DNA from 4 places in the Allobosea sp. 01N443 genome. Region 4 is predicted to be linked to each of the others. Evidence: predicted binding sites of a transcription regulator. Region 4 holds the regulator's gene; each other region holds the start of a gene.
The links. Region 4 encodes PhoB, which activates phosphate uptake and scavenging genes when phosphate is short. Its sites were predicted from a motif close to TGTCATNNANCTGTCAT; they were not measured.

Region 1 (4,226 bases), on a different contig from region 4:
GCGTTCGCGCAGGCGCACGTCGAAATGGTCGCGCAGGAAATCGCCGAGCAGCATGGCGGCGAGGCTCACGAGCACGATCGCCGCAGCCGGCACCACCACGATCCAGGGTGCGGAGGCCATGTAGTCGCGCCCCTGGCCGACCATGGAGCCGAGCGTGGCAGTGGGGGGCTGGACGCCGAGCCCGAGGAAGGAGAGGGCGGATTCCAGCAGGATCAGGTTCGAGAAGTTCAGGCTCGCCATCACCACGACCGGCGAGACGATATTGGGGATCATGTGGACGGTCGCGATGTGCCAGCGGGTCGCTCCGGCGGCTCGGGCCGCCTCGATGAAGGGCAGTTCCCGCAGGCCGAGGACCTGGGCGCGCACAAGCCTGGTGAAATGGGCCCAATAGGCGATGCCCAGCACGCCGATCAGCACCGCGACATCGGTTCCCGCCAGCGCAACCACGAGCAGCGCGACGAGCGTGAAGGGCAGTGACAGCTTGATGTCGACGAGCCCCATGACCAGCGCATCGACCCGGCCTCCGAGTTGCCCGGCGACGAGCCCGAGCGCGACGCCGATGACGAGCCCGATCAGCGTTCCAAACAGCGCGAGCGCCAGCGTCAGCCTGAGGCCGTACAGACAGCGCGAGAGCAGATCGCGGCCGAGTTGATCGGTGCCGAGCCAATGCGCCGGATTGGCGCGCTCGAAACCGAGCGGGGGCCGCAGCCGCGCCAGCAGTTTCTGCTGGTCGGGGTCGAAGGGCGCAAGCACGGGCGCGAGCACCGCCAGGAGGACGAGCACGAGCGCCAGAAGCGCGGCCGCGACGACCAGGGCGTTCATGCCGGCCGGACGCGCGAAGCGCCGGCGCGGCTTGTGCTGCGGGGCAAGCACGATCTTGGCACCTGCAATTTTGGCGTCGAGGGTATCGGTCATGACCGCTCAGGCTCCAGCCAGGCGCACGCGCGGATCGACCAGCGCATAGGCGAGATCGACCAGTAGGTTGACGACGATGACGGCGGAGGCGACGACGAGGACGCCGAATTGCAGGACGGGATAGTCGCGGCGCAGCGTCGCTCCGACCAGCAGGTCGCCGACGCCGTTCCAGGCGAAGACGGTCTCGACCACCACCGCTCCCGAGACGAGCGTGGTGATTTGCAGGCCGAGCACCGTGATGACCGGGATCAACGCGTTGCGCAGGCCGTGATGGAGAATGATGCTGCTCTCGGCGAGCCCCTTGGCCCGGGCCGTGCGCATATAGTCCTGCGAGAGGACGTCGAGCATGGCGTTGCGAGTGTAGCGGACCAGCGCCGCGACGAAATAGGCCGAGAGCGCGACCGTCGGCATGACGTAATGCGCGAGTGTGGCCGAGCCGGCGCTGGGCAGCCAGTGCAGCGTGTAGGAGAAGACCAGCAGCAGCAGGATGGCGAGCACGAAATTCGGGATGGCGTAGCAGAAAAAGGCCGTGAAGAGCACGGCGCTGCCGCGCCCCTGGCCGCGCCAGACGGCAGCCAGGATACCGGCCGGCACGCCGATGCAGATCGTCAGCGCCAGGGTCGCGACCAGGAGCGAGGCGCTCTGCCAGAGCCGTTCGGTGAAGATCGTCGCGACCGGCCGGCGCTCCATCAATCCCAGGCCGAAATCGCCTGAAAGAAGCGAGCGCCAGAACAGCCAGTACTGCTCGGCGACGGAACGATCGAGCCCCCAATAGGCAATCATCTCGCGGCGCGAGGCGGCATCCAGCCCTTCCGGCATCAGGAAGTCGATCGGGTTGCCCGTCAGGCGCGTGGCGAGGAAGACGACCGAGGCGATCACCCAAAGCGTGATGCCCATGCGCAGCAGCCGGCCTACGAGGAATTCAAGCATGTCTTCCTCCTGCCTGGAGCCGCCGGACGTCGCCCTGCATGCCCGGCCTCAGTCGTGGCCCGTGCTGCGACGGGCTCGTTCTTGGCCGCGCTTCATGACAGGATGATGAAATAATCTCATTCGATATTGAATTTGACACTGAGTTTATCTCAGTTCATGGACGAGCCTCACTTGCTGACAGGGTTTGGATTCGCGCGATGGGGTCGTTTCACGGCATTCAGGGGTGTCTCGTCGATCTCGACGGCACCCTGGTGCGCGGCCGGCAGATGCTTCCCGGCGCCAATGCCTTTCTCGAAAGCCTGGACGGCCGTTTCGTCATCGTCTCCAACGATGCCGAGCATACGCCGCTCGAATTGTCGCGTGCCCTGAAGCGTCTTGGCCTGGTCATCGCGCCGCGCCGGATCGTTCTTGCCGGCTCGACCGCGCTCGACGAAATCGCGCGCCGGCAGCCCCGAGCCCGCATCTCCATGATGGCCAGCAAGAGCCTGATGATCCATGCCCGCGACCGCGGCCTTGTCCCGGTGCAGGAGCGGCCGGACATCGTCTTTCTCGGACGCGACCGGCATTTTTCCTATGAACGCCTGATGCTTGCAGCCAATGCGGTACGCAGCGGCGCCGAGCTCGTCGCTGCCAATCCCGATCTCGTCCATCCCGGCCCGGATGGCGCGGTGGTGCCGGAGACCGGCGCATTGCTGGCGGCGCTGCTCGCCTGCACTGGCCCCGTGCCGTACCGCATCATCGGCAAGCCGGAACCCGCCTTGTTCGAGGCCGGCCTGGCGCTGCTCGGGCTGTCCAGGAATGCGGTGCTGATGGTTGGGGACAACCCGGCGACCGATGGTGAGGGCGCACGGCGCCTTGGCCTGCGCTATTTCGAGCTTCGCGACGGGGTCTTCCCCGCCATCGCGGCGAATGCGCCTTGTCGTGACCCGGCCGGCATGCTGGCCTTCCCGGCATGACGGCGTCGAATCGCAATCCCGGATCGGCCGAGGCCGCCCCCGGCGAACCAGGCACCGAAAGGCGCAAGGGCACCGGCACGCCCGGTCTCGAGGGGGCACTCGAACGCCTGCAGGCGCTGCGCGCCAACCTGCCGCCCAAAGCTGCCCGCATCGCCGATTTCTTCATGACCCATGCCGCCGAGGTGGTGCATATGTCGGTCACCGAAGTGGCCGAGCGCACCGGCGCGAGCGAGGGCAGCGTCATCTCGCTCTGCCAGCAGCTCGGCGCGCGGGGCTTCCAGCAGGTCAAGATCGCGCTGGCGCGCGATCTGGTGCAACCGGTTCAGTTCATCCACGAGGATCTGGCCCGTTCCGACGACACCGGTGCGGTGATCGAAAAGATCTTCCGCAGCGATCTCCAGGCCCTGCACGACACGATGAAGGTGCTCGACACCACGGCGATGGAGGCCGCGGTCGCCGCGATCCTGAAGGCGCGCCGCGTCGAGCTCTACGGCATCGGCAGCGCGGCCCCGATCGCCGAGGATGCCAATTACCGCCTGCTGCGCATCGGCATCGAGGCGAAGGTCGTGGTCGATTCCCATGTCCAGGCGATCAGCGCCTCGTTGACCGGGCCTGACGTGGCGGTGATCACCATCTCCCATTCCGGCAGCACGCTCGAGACGGTTGCAGCCACGAAACTTGCCAAGGAAGCCGGCGCGACGACGATCTGCATCACCAATTTCGGCAAGTCGCCGCTGCTCGCCCATGCCGATATCGTGCTGCACACGATGGCGCGCGAAACGCAGTTCCGCACCGAGGCGATGACTAGCCGGATCGCACAACTTGCCATCATCGACGCGCTGATCGCCTGTGTATCGCTCGCCGATTACGACAAGGCCCTGGCGACGATCGGCAAGACCTTCGACGTCCTGTCGAGCAAGCGCTTCTGAGCCGGGGGCAGGGGAACCTCATCCCACGGGCGGACCTATCGCGTTTGCCGCGACAGCCTGCCCTCATAGGGCACACCCAGCCCTTGCGGTTGAAGCTGCAATGTTGTGCTGGATGTCCAGACTTCGAAGCAGTCCTCGCCCCGCGCTGATTGCCAGCAGAGCGCGTCGCCCTTGGCGAACCAGCGGAGATCCTGCCGGCGGCTCATCGCATATTCCGTGAGGTTGCCGCCGGGCTGGAAGCTGTAACGCCAGTGCACGCCGTCACTGAATTCCTTCCCCGACATCAAGCGATCGATCGCTGTGCCGTGAATGCGCCTGAAGCCTTTCAGCTCGGGGCGATGCTGCGCCCATGTCGTCGAGATCTGTCCGGCTGCTGCCAGTGCGAACAGGGGGAGGGCCCATCTTCTCATGCGCATCAAGATCTCCGGTGGCGCGTGAGCCGCCGGCCGCCAGCAGCCCTGGCTCCAAACGCCAGGACCGCGTCGGCTGCGAACAG
Region 2 (4,226 bases), on a different contig from region 4:
CCTGCATCAGGGCCACCTTGCCGAGCCCCGCCGCGCGCGCAGCCTCGATCGTGGCGTCCTTCTGCATCTGGTTGAACGCCGCCGGCACGGTGATCACGGTGGCCACGGTCTCGTCGTTGCGGATCTGCTCCGGCAGATAGCCAAACAGCGTGCGAAGGATCTCGGAAGAGCATTCCTCGGGTGTCATGGTAATGCCCACGGAGGGCAAGCGGATTGGCGTCGAGGTACCTATGTGCCGCTTGAACAGCATGGCAGTGCTGTCCGGATTTCGCGGTGCGTTCTCGTAGGCCCGCTGCCCGATATAGCGGTTGCCGCGCCGGTCGATCGCGATCGCCGACGGCGTCACGTCGTTCTGCTCGGGGCTCTTGTAGAGCTGGACGGTCTCCCCGTCATAGGAGCAGATTGCGCTGTTGGTGGTGCCCAGATCAATGCCGACGTAGTGGCTCATCTTCCAACCTTCTTGAGCATGACCGTGCCCATGCGCAGCAGGCCGGCAGAATTCATCACGATCGGATCGATCGTTTCCGCGACGACCAAGGTGTCGTCTGGTCCAAAATCGGCAATATTGAGGGGCGTGGCGGCGGTCCCGGTGTCGAATTGCTGGCCTTCGAGGTTCACCAGGCGCATTCCCGATGCTCCCAGGCAGCTTTCGACCTTTCCGAGGAAATATCGATGCTGGTTCGTGAACCGTGTCGCTTCCAGTGGGTCCAGCTTGGACAACGCTCGCCCGAAGAGCTTCTGGAAACGCCAACTTTCAAGTGCGAGCTCAAGAAGCGCGTCCTCGGCCCTGTTGGCCGCCTGATCGGGATCCATCGACATTTCCGTAGGGTAAGACGGCTCTTGGCATGACCGGCGCAGCCGGAAATAGCCACACGCTAGAATTGTATGAGATTCGTATTCGACTGCAATGGCTTGCTCACGCTCTTCCCCTTCGCAAACCGATGAGGCGCACTTGCTCGGCGCATGGGCCGCATGGCGAGATTGGCCTTCCCCGAGCACGGACAGAGTCGGAAGGCTGAATACCTGCAAGCGGCTGCATTTCAGCAGCGTCAGGCCTCGCCCTGATCCGTGCGCCCCGTGCGAGAACGCCAGCACCGGCAAAAATGACGGTGACTCGTGCGAGGAACTTGCCTCTAGCAGTCAGACGGCGTCGTGGCGCGGAGCATCACATCGGACTCGATGATGATCCGTTGCTGCGCGTTGCGGCCGGCGAACCCGGTCGAGTTGGAGGCGATGCGACTCGCCCAGGAGCCAGCTCTGACGATCGAGCATCTCCAGATTGGCGGGGCACAGACGAGCTGCACGCTGCCGCTCGACATGCCCCTGCCTTCGGCCGCGCTCGTCGCCCTGGTGCGGCGCGATGGCGAGGTGCCTCAGGCGCCGACAGGGCTGAAGGCGCCGTTTCGGCGGCCTCAACGGCCGCAGCAACACGGTGCTGTTCTGGGAGCCGGCGGCGCATGGCGGCGCGCAGCTCTTCGACGTGCTCTGGAGCGCGACGGAAAACGGGCCGTGGCAGGTCATCAACCCGGTCGGGTTGCTGTCGAGCGTTTACCTGCATGCGACCCAATCAGAGGGGCATTATCGCGTCGGGGCGCGGGACCTGTTCGGCCGGACCAGCCAGGAGTCGACGACGATCAAGGCCTGAGCCGATCCCTCACCTGGGAAGGAAGAGCTTCGATCCCTGCGGCGTGCCAAACCGGCCGTTGCGCCGGAACGCCGACTGACACCGACCGCGACACGACGCGCGGTCGGCGTCAGCAGCGCCAGGATCGCGTGCGCGATGTGGTCGAGGCAGCGAGGCAAAGGGGCGCCAAGGCGGTTCCCTTGCACCTGGATGTCGGGCGCAGCGACAGCTTCGCGGCGTTCCGGGATGAGGCAACGGCAATGCTGCAGCGCGAATGGAACGCAGGCTCCTTCGACTACCTCGTCAACAATGCGGGCTTCGGACAGATGGCCCTGTTCGAGGACACCAGCGAGGAGCTCTTCGACTCCTTCATGCGGGTGCTGTTCAAGGGACCCTATTTTCTGACCCAGGCTCTGCTTCCAGTGCTTGCTGACGGCGGTGCCATCGTCAATGTGACGAGCAATTCGACCCTGCAGAGCGGCATGGAGCCGGGCTATTCCGCCTATGCATCGATGAAGGGCGGCCTGACCGTACTCACCCGCTACATGGCCAAGGAGTTCGGCCGCCGCGGCATCCGCGTGAACGCCGTTGCGCCGGGCGCCACCAGGACCCGGATCGGCGACGATGCGTTCGATCGCTATCCGGAGATCATTCAGTCCATCGTCGAGAAGACGGGGTTGGGGCGTCTCGGAGAGGCCAGCGATGTGGGCGCCGTGATCGCAGCCGTGCTCTCGGACGAATTCCGCTGGGTAACCGGACAGTCCATCGAAGCATCCGGCGGCGCCAGGTTGTCCTTCGCCTGCTAGGCGAAACCGCAGCGCCTCCTGAGGTCGAGCCACGATCGGCCCCTGGCAATCTCACACGGGCCGGCCATCGGGGCACGCGCTGGCGGCTCGGGACGCGCCCTCGCGTCGCTCATGCCCGGGACGCGGGCGTCGAGGTCGCCCGTCTTCGGAATGGTGCAACCGCGCATCGGTCGGGCAGGCCGTCCCTGGATGCCCTGTTGATGTTGGGGCAGGCGTGGTCGGATGGTATTCAACAACATGCAGGGCTGTCGCCATCCTGTCATGTGCGGCTGCAACTAGCTCACCCCATCCAAGGGATCACGGATTATCGGAGGTTGGGGATGCAACTGAGAACGCTTTGGCATGCGGTAGCAATTGGCAGCGCCTTCGCTGCGGCCCCTGTCGCCGCGCAGACGATCTATCCCATCAACCGTGCCGAAATCCTCGAGGGCTCGCGCTTCGACTTCAAGGTCGAGTTCCCGAACGCGCCGACCTCGGCCGATGTCGCGGTCACGATCAACGGCAAGCCGGCCGCCGAAATCTTCGGCAAGGCCACGACCTTCATGCAGAACGAGGAAGGCCAGAAGCATTCGGCGCTGTGGCTGCGTGGCGCGACGCTTCCGGCGGGCAATTATACCGTCGAGGCGAAGCAGGGAACCAACAAGGCGACGGTCAAATGGGAGGTCTTCGCCACCACCCAGCCGCGCCGCGCCAAGAACGTCATCCTCTTCATCGGTGACGGCATGTCGGTCGCCAACCGCACCGCGGCCCGCATTCTCTCCAAGGGCTGGGACGAAGGTCGCTACAATGGCGAGCTCGCCATGGACGACATGTCCAACATGGCGCTGATCTCGACCTCGGGCACGGACTCGATCGTGACCGACAGCGCCAATGCCGCCCATGCCTACACCACCGGCCATAAATCCTGCGTCAACGCACTCGGCGTCTACTGCGCCAAGAACGCCCTGACGCTCGACCATCCCAAGGTCGAGACCATCGCCGAGGTGATCAAGCGTCGCGGCAAGATGGCGATCGGCGTCGTCACCAACTCGGAAATCGAGGACGCGACCCCGGCTTCGATGGTGGCCCACACCCGCCGCCGCTCGGATTTCAACGACATCGTCAAGATGTTCCACGATGTGCAGCCCGACGTGATCATGGGCGGCGGCTCCCCGAACTTCCTGTCCAAGGCGACCCACGGTTCGAAGCGGACCGATGAGCTCGACTTCATCGCCAAGTTCAAGGAGGCGGGCTACACGCTCGCGACCACCAAGACGGAAATGAACGCGGCTGTCGCGGCCGGCTCGAAAAAGCTGCTCGGCCTCTACAACACCGGTAACATCGACGGCGCGTTCGATCTGCGGCTGACCAAGAAGGGCACGGTTTCGAAGTTCCCCGACCAGCCGGACGTGGTAGAGCAAACCAAGGCTGCGCTCGACATGCTCAAGGGCAACGAGGACGGTTTCTTCCTGATGGTCGAGTCGGCCCGCATCGACAAGTACAGCCATTCGCTCGACTGGGAGCGTTCGGTGTTCGATACGATCATGCTCGACAACGCGGTGAAGGTGGCGAAGGACTTCGCCGGCGACCGCAACGACACCCTGATCATCGTGGTGCCCGATCACGCCCATCCGATCTCGATCATCGGCACCTATGACGACGACCGTCCGGGCCAGCTCCTGCGCGACAAGCTCGGCGTCTACGCCGACTCCGTGCCGCCGAACTACGGCCCGCTCGACGTGGACGGCTACCCCACCAAGGTCGACACCTCGCGCCGCCTCGCAGTGGTCTATGGCAGCTATCCCGACACCTGCGAC
Region 3 (3,519 bases), on a different contig from region 4:
TCGTCACCCTGATCTCGGCCGCCATTGCCGGCGTCCTCATTCCACTGGCACTCGACAAACTCGACATCGATCCGGCGATTGCGTCCGGAACCTTCGTCACGACGGTCACCGACGTGGTCGGCTTCTTCGCCTTTCTGGGGATCGCCACACTTCTGCTCGGCCTGGGGTGACGAAAGCAAAAACTTCGGTAACGTAAACCGGGCGTCAAGTTTTCTCCGCAATTCTCCGCGAGATGATCGCCCGTCGCATGTCCCGCCTCCGTTCAGCCCCATTTCTCGCCGTCGCCGTCGCCGCGCTCGCGGTCCTTGGCGGCTGCGTGGCGTTCGAGGGCCGATATCCGCAGAAGGGCGATGCCCGGCCGCATCCCGGCGTCGCGAGCGCCCTGAACTATGCCGTCCAGGGCATCGATATCTCGCGCTGGCAAGGCGAGATCGACTGGGCCGCGGTCAAGGGCGCCGGCACCCGCTTCGTCTACATGAAGGCGACGGAGGGCGGCGACCACATCGACCCCTCCTTTCTGCGCAACTGGGAAGGCGCGCGCCGGGCCGGCGTGCCGCGCGGAGCCTACCACTTCGTCTTCTGGTGCCGCCCCGCCCATGAGCAGGCAGTCTGGTTCAAGCAGCATATCCCGAACGACCCCGGCGCCTTGCCGCCGGTGCTCGATGTCGAGTGGAATGGCCATTCCAAGACCTGCCCGCAGAAGATCGACCGCTCGCTGGCACTGGAGAAGATCCAGCTGATGCTGACCGAGCTCGAGCAGCTCACCGGCAAGAAGCCGATCATCTATACCGACATCACCTTCCATAAGGACGTGCTGGAAGGGCAGTTCAACGAATATCCCTACTGGATCCGCTCGACGGCAGCGAAGCCCGAGACACGCTACGAGAACCGCCCCTGGGCCTTCTGGCAATTCACCACGACCGGCCGCGTGCCGGGCATCAGGGGCGATGTCGACCGCAACGCGTTCTTCGGCGACGAAGAGCAGTTCATCGGCTGGATCAACGGCGAGTTCGACATCGGCCGGAGGCAGTGGACCAAGCGGCGCGCCTCTCCGGCGCAACCCAGCCCCAGCATCGTCAATGATCCGGAATTCGAGCCTCCGGTCAGCCAGGCTCCGCCCGCCCCGGTCATACCCGGCGCGCTGCAGCCGGTGCCGTCCTCGCTGCAGATCGGCGGATAGCGGGCGCGCCGGTTAACCAACCCTGAAATCATCCGCTCGCATCCGAGCGAACGCTTACCGCGCCTTAACCACGACTGCCGCACCACTGTTTGCATGCAGGAGGGGCGGATGCCGGCGCGTATGAAGACCGATTACAAGGGACTGCGGTGCTTTCTTGCAGTTCTCGGCCTTGCACTCGGCTGCTCCGGCCCTGCCCTCGCGCTCTATCCCAAGAAGGGCGACGCCTCGCCCCATCACGGCGTCCGCGATGCACGCCGCCAGGCTATCCAGGGCATCGACATTTCGCGCTGGCAGGGCGAGATCGACTGGGCCAAGGTCAAGGATGCCGGCACCCGCTTTGCCTTCATCAAGGCGACCGAGGGCGGCGACCACCTCGACCCCAATTTCCGCAAGAACTGGGAGGGGGCGAAGAAGGCCGGCGTAGCGCGCGGTGCCTACCATTTCGTCTATTGGTGCCGCCCGGCCAAGGATCAGGTGCGCTGGTTCAAGCGGCATATCCCGAAGGACCCGGATGCCCTGCCGCCTGTGCTCGATGTCGAATGGAACGGCGAGTCGGAGAGCTGCGGCAAGAAGATCCCGCGCGAGAAGGCGCTGGCCAAGATCAGCGAGATGCTGAAGGGCCTGCAGGAACACACTGGCAAGAAGCCGATCATCTATACCGACATCACCTTCCACGAGGATGTGCTGGAAGGCGAGTTCAACGATCATCCCTACTGGCTGCGCTCAACCGCGGCCCCACTGCGCCATCGCTATGAGCGTAGCAAATGGGAATTCTGGCAGTTCACCACCACAGGACGCGTGCCCGGCATAACCGGCGATGTCGACCGCAACGCGTTCTTCGGGTCCGAGCGGGAATTCGCAGCCTGGCGCGAGGGCCGTTTCGACATCGGCGCCCGGAAGTGGCGGGGTGGCGAGCCGAAGGTTGCCGGCAACCGCGCACCTGCGACATCGGCCGGCTCCAAGGCGCCGCAGGCTGCCGGAGGCGCGACGCTCAAGATGCTGCCTCCCGCGCGCGTCCCGGGCAAGGCGACCGCCAACCGTGATCCACAAGTGACCGGCTCTCTCGCCCGCGATTGACTTTGCGGCACCCGCTGCGCTGTCACGAAGCTGTCATGAGACGCGCGCCCTGATCCCGGGCAGCGCAACCTCTGATGAGAAATCGCCCGCCAGGGCGTGGCCGGAATGCTCCATGATCTGCAATCCCGGGCCGGGTTCGTCTGGGTCTACCATTTTGATTCCGACGGCCGTGCGCATCTCCTTCCTCGCCGCGAGATGCCCGACCTTGCCCTCCCCGAGGCCGAGTTCGTCTGGATCCATCTCGATCTCGTGCATGGCCGMGCCAAGCAATGGGTCGCCGATTGCACCGCTCTGCCCGCCGAGGCGCAGACCCTGTTCCTGACCCAGGACGATCACCAGCGCCTCCATCACAATCGTGACTTCGCCTGGGGCATTACCTTCGACCAGATCCGCGAGGTCGACAGCCCCGCCGACGAGATGGGCATGCTGCACTGGATCATCGCCGACCGGTTTCTGCTGACAGGTCGGAGACAGGCCATGCAGGCAACGCGCCTGACGCGCGACGCCTTGGAGGCCGGCTACCGGGCGAGCTCGCCGGTGATGCTGTTCGAGCGCATCATCGAGTTCGTCATCGAGGATGTGGCCGAAGCGGTGATGCAGCTGACAGAGGACACCGACTCGATCGAGGACCATGTCATCGACGAGCGCGTCAGCGACGAGGCGCGCCGGTTAGGGTTGATCCGCCGGCGGACGGTGAGGCTGCACCGCCAGCTCAACGGCCTGCACCAGCTCTTCCGTCGCTTCTCCGAAAATGCCTCGACACGGGCTGCGCCGGAGACCGTGAAGAGCGCCGCCAGCCGCCTGCTGCAGCGCGTCGACACCATGCTGACCGACGTCCAGATCGTGCAGCAGCGCGCCCGCCTGCTGCAGGACGAGATTGCCTCGCGCCTGACCGCCCAGACCAACAGCCATCTCTATGTGCTCTCGATCCTGACCGCGACGCTGATGCCGGCGACGCTGATCACCGGCCTGTTCGGCGTCAACACCAAGGGCCTGCCCTTCCTCGAGAACGAATGGGGCTTTGTCTATGTCGTGATCCTGTGCGCCCTGGCAGCGCTCAGCGTGTATCTACTGCTCAAGCGCCGCGACATGATCCACTGAGCCCGGGCGGGCTCCTGATGCATCACAGCGCGGCGATGCGCGGGTTCCTCGACGGTGACATGGGACAGCATCGGCAACCCGGCGAGCAGTGCCTTGTAGGCTGCGGGCGGCTTCGGATCAGTGGCCACGACCGAGACGATCGCCGAGCAATGCCCTGGCCC
Region 4 (4,226 bases):
CAATCGACCGTGAAACCGCCATTGGCCGGGCGCAGCGGCGCGATCGCAACGCCGCGCGCCGCCAACAAGGGTGCCCAGCCACCATCCGAACCCAGCCGTGGCCAGCTCGCACCGCCGAGCGCGAGCAGCGTCGCGTCGGGCCGCGCCTCGACATCGGCGCCATCGCGGCTCCGGAACGTCAGAGCTCCCGCTTCGCTCCAGCCGGTCCAGCGCTGCCCAGGCGCGAAGGCGACGCCGAGACCATCGAGCCGGCGCAGCCATGCCCGCAGCAGGGGCGAGGCCTTCATGGCGCGCGGGAAGACGCGGCCGCTGCTGCCGACGAACGTGTCCTGCCCGAGCGCATCGGCCCAGTCGCGCAGGGATTGTGGCGGGAAGGCGCGAATGGCCGGCTCCAGCCAGGCTTGCGCATCGCGATAGCGGGGCAGGAACCTGTCGAGCGGTTCGGAATGGGTAAGGTTCAATCCGCCGCGCCCGGCCAGCAGGAATTTGCGGGCCGGCGAGGGCATGCGATCGTAGATCGTGACGGTGTCCCCGGCTGCCGCAAGGCGCTCGGCCGCGATCAGCCCGGAGGGCCCTGCTCCAATAATGGCGACGTGATGTGTGGGCATCGGTCCGGCTTGCCGTCAGCGCGCCCTGCGGTCAAGGGTAATCCCGCCCCGAAGGCCATCGACAGGGACGAACCATGCCGACCATCGCCGCCTATTTCGGCGCAGCCATTCTCGAAATCGCCGGCTGTTTCGCGTTCTGGGGCTGGCTCCGGCTCGACAAGCCCATCTGGTGGCTCGTACCCGGACTGTTTTCGCTCGCCCTGTTCGYCTGGCTGCTGACGCTGGCGGAGAGCGAAGCCGCCGGACGGGCCTATGCCGCCTATGGCGGCGTCTACATCGTCAGTTCGCTCGCCTGGCTCTGGGCCGTGGAAGGCTTTCGCCCCGACCGCTGGGACATTATCGGTGGGCTGATCTGCCTCGCCGGCGCGGCGATTATTATCGCAGGGCCGCGCTAGGGTATCGGCCCGAAAGGTGGATTGCGGTTTTCGGGAAGGCCGATGCAACCATAGACGGTTAGATCGTCGGGCGGATTCGATATCCGGCCCGATGATCCAAGTCCCCGATGATCCAAGTCTCAGCTCCGCGCAAAGGTCTCGTCGAAGGCATAGCCGGCACCGCGCACGGTCCGCAGCGGGTCCTTGGCGTTGTCAGGAGTGATCGCCTTGCGCAGCCGGCCGACATGGACGTCGACGGTGCGCTCGTCGATATAGACGTCGCGGCCCCAGACCGCGTCGAGCAGCTGGGCCCGGGAATAGACCCGCCCCGGCGCCTGCATCAGGAATTCGAGCAGGCGGAACTCGGTCGGGCCGAGATGCAGCTCGCTGCCTGAGCGGCGGACACGGCGGGTGGTGCGGTCGAGTTCGAGATCGCCGGCGGCCAACAGGCCGGCGACATGACCCGGCTTGGCGCGGCGTAGCAACGCCTGGATGCGGGCGATCAGCTCGGGCAGCGAGAACGGCTTGACGACATAGTCGTCGGCCCCGGTGGCGAGGCCGCGCACACGCTCGGTTTCCTCGCCGCGGGCGGTGAGCATGATGATCGGCACCCGCTCGGTATCGCGACGGGTCCGCAGCCTCCGGCAGAGCTCGATGCCGGAAAGGCCCGGCAGCATCCAGTCGAGCAGCACGAGGTCCGGCGTATGATCGCGCAGATGCAGCTCGGCATCGTCGCCACGCGCGACGCTGTCGACCTCGAAGCCCTCGGCTTCGAGATTGTAGCGCAGCAACAGGGTCAGCGGCTCTTCGTCCTCAACGATCAGGATGCGTGCAGGCATGTCTCACTCGGTCCCAAAGGTGTCGGGCGCCGGTCACTCACCGGTGGCGGCGTCCAGAAGGATATTGGTCGTGTCGAGCTTCGGGCGGGCTGCGTCCAAGGCTTCGCCCGTGACGAGATAGTGGATCGTCTCGGCGATGTTGGTGGTGTGGTCGCCGATGCGCTCGACATTCTTGGCGCAGAACAGGAGATGCGTGCAGAAGGTGATGTTGCGCGGGTCTTCCATCATATAGGTGAGCAGCTCGCGGAAGAGCGAGGTATAGAGCGCGTCGATCTCATCGTCGCGGCGCCAGACCTCCATGGCCTTCTGCTCGTTGCTGACGGCGTAAGCGTCGAGCACGTCCTTGAGCTGGGCCTGAACCAGGCGGCTCATATGCTCGAGGCCGACGACCGCGCGCGACGGCGGCTGGAACTGGCCGGAGATGGCGACCGCGCGCTTGGCGATATTCTTGGCGAGATCGCCGACACGCTCGATATCGGCGGCGATGCGGATGGCGGAGATCAGCTCGCGCAGGTCGTTGGCGAGCGGCTGGCGCCGGGCGATGGTGAGCACCGCCTTCTCCTCTACCTCGCGCTGCAGATTGTCGAGGCGCTGGTCGGCGCTGATGACCTTCTGTGCCAGCCCGGTGTCGCGGCGCACCAGGGCGACTGTCGAATCGCCGAGCATGCGCTCCGACATGCCCCCCATCTCGGCCAGGCTGCGGCGGATCCCCTCGAGATCGGCATCATATGAGCGGACGATGTGATCAGTCATCGCGGCGTATCCTTTGTCGGCAAAGCAGTTGGAAGGCTGGGCGCCGGTTCAGCCGAAGCGGCCGGTGACGTAGTCCTGCGTCTGCTTCTTGTGCGGGTTCATGAAGATGGTGTTGGTGGCGTCGAATTCGATCACCTCACCGAGATACATGAAGGCGGTGTACTGCGAGATACGCGCCGCCTGCTGCATGTTGTGGGTGACGATGACGATGGTGAAGTCGGTCTTGAGCTGCTCGAGCAGGTCCTCGATCTTGCCGGTCGAGATCGGATCGAGCGCCGAGGTCGGCTCGTCGAACAGGATGACTTCCGGCTTCTGGGCAATGGTCCGCGCAATGCAGAGGCGCTGCTGCTGGCCGCCGGACAGGCCCATGCCGGAGGTCTTCAGCTTGTCCTTGACCTCGTCCCAGAGCGCGGAACGGCGCAGCGCACCCTCGACGCGGTCATCGAGCTCGGATTTCGGTGGCTTCTCGTAGAGGCGGATGCCGAATGCGACATTGTCGTAGATCGACATCGGGAAGGGCGTCGGCTTCTGGAACACCATGCCGACGCGCGAGCGCAGCTCGTTCACATCGATATCGTTGCTGATGACGTTGCGGCCGTCGAGCAGGATCTCGCCGGTGGCGCGCTGCTCGGGATAAAGCGAGTAGATCCGGTTGAAAATGCGCAGCAGGGTCGACTTGCCGCAGCCCGACGGTCCGATCAGGGCCGTGACATGGCGGTCCCGGAAGTCGAGATTGATGTTCTTCAGCGCCTTGTGCTCGCCGTAGTAGAAATCGAGGTTCTTGACCGCGATCCGGACGGGGGCCTCGGCATCAAGCGCTTGCGGGCTCAGTTCCAGCGTCGAAAGCATCGACTTGTTCCTTCAGATCGAACGCGACGAGGGTTTAAGGCCGTTCATTTGCCGCCCCGCACGATACGGCGGGCGATAAGCGAGAGGCACAGGATCGAGACGGTGATGATCAGCGAACCGGCCCAGGCGAGTTGCTGCCAGTTCTCATAGGGGGCGGAGGCGAACTGGTAGATCGTCACCGGCAGGTTGGAGACGCCGCCGACGAGGCTGGGCGAGAACCAGAAATTGTTGTTCAGCGCAGTGAAGATCAGCGGCGCCGTCTCGCCGGCGATGCGCGCCAGGGCCAGCAGGATACCGGTGACCATGCCGGATTTCGCCGCCCGCCAGGTCACGCTGGTGATGACGACCGAAGGCGGGGCGCCGAGCGCAGCACCGGCTTCACGCAACGAGCTCGGCACGAGGCGCAGCATGTCCTCGGTGGTGCGCACGATCACCGGGATCGCGATGATGCCCAGCGCCACGCCGCCGGCCCAGCCGGAATAGCCGCGGAATGGCTCGACCAGGATGACGTAGACGAAGAGGCCGATCAGGATCGACGGCGCCGAGAGCAGGATGTCGTTGATGAAACGGATCAGGTCCGCGAGCTTGGAGCCCTTGCCGTATTCGGCAAGGTAGGTGCCGGCGAGCACGCCCACCGGCGTCGCCACGGCGATGCCGAGGAAGGTCAGCACGATCGAGCCGACAATGGCGTTGGCAAGGCCGCCCCCCTCGCTGCCGGGACCGGGCGTCACCTGGGTGAAGGTCGCGACGGAGAGCCCGCCGATCCCCTTCACGAGCAGCATGCCGAGAATCCAGAACAGCAC

Region 1: a site for PhoB is predicted at 1,940-1,956, ahead of AC1DRP_RS24370 (HAD-IIA family hydrolase). Genes of this name have one in related genera too.
Region 2: a site for PhoB is predicted at 2,677-2,693, ahead of AC1DRP_RS16730 (alkaline phosphatase). Genes of this name have one in related genera too.
Region 3: a site for PhoB is predicted at 2,278-2,294, ahead of AC1DRP_RS17545 (CorA family divalent cation transporter). Genes of this name have one in related genera too.

What each region holds. Positions count from the first base shown of each region.
Region 1 is NZ_JBFTRC010000120.1:10,113-14,338, forward strand. It holds gene AC1DRP_RS24360 (ABC transporter permease) at 1-915, opposite strand, end outside; gene AC1DRP_RS24365 (ABC transporter permease) at 922-1,845, opposite strand; gene AC1DRP_RS24370 (HAD-IIA family hydrolase) at 2,043-2,801, shown strand; gene AC1DRP_RS24375 (MurR/RpiR family transcriptional regulator) at 2,798-3,730, shown strand; gene AC1DRP_RS24380 (hypothetical protein) at 3,766-4,146, opposite strand.
Region 2 is NZ_JBFTRC010000061.1:20,935-25,160, reverse strand. It holds partial or broken gene AC1DRP_RS16750 (Hsp70 family protein) at 8-448, opposite strand; gene AC1DRP_RS16745 (hypothetical protein) at 445-1,029, opposite strand; gene AC1DRP_RS16740 (hypothetical protein) at 1,433-1,645, shown strand; gene AC1DRP_RS16735 (SDR family NAD(P)-dependent oxidoreductase) at 1,567-2,430, shown strand; gene AC1DRP_RS16730 (alkaline phosphatase) at 2,751-4,226, shown strand, end outside.
Region 3 is NZ_JBFTRC010000066.1:22,428-25,946, forward strand. It holds gene mgtE (magnesium transporter) at 1-170, shown strand, start outside; gene AC1DRP_RS17535 (glycoside hydrolase family 25 protein) at 248-1,180, shown strand; gene AC1DRP_RS17540 (glycoside hydrolase family 25 protein) at 1,289-2,257, shown strand; gene AC1DRP_RS17545 (CorA family divalent cation transporter) at 2,363-3,358, shown strand; partial or broken gene AC1DRP_RS17550 (cation diffusion facilitator family transporter) at 3,283-3,519, opposite strand, start outside.
Region 4 is NZ_JBFTRC010000002.1:34,415-38,640, forward strand. It holds gene AC1DRP_RS01160 (TIGR03862 family flavoprotein) at 1-608, opposite strand, end outside; gene AC1DRP_RS01165 (YnfA family protein) at 683-1,003, shown strand; gene phoB (phosphate regulon transcriptional regulator PhoB) at 1,123-1,821, opposite strand; gene phoU (phosphate signaling complex protein PhoU) at 1,855-2,574, opposite strand; gene pstB (phosphate ABC transporter ATP-binding protein PstB) at 2,623-3,423, opposite strand; gene pstA (phosphate ABC transporter permease PstA) at 3,468-4,226, opposite strand, start outside.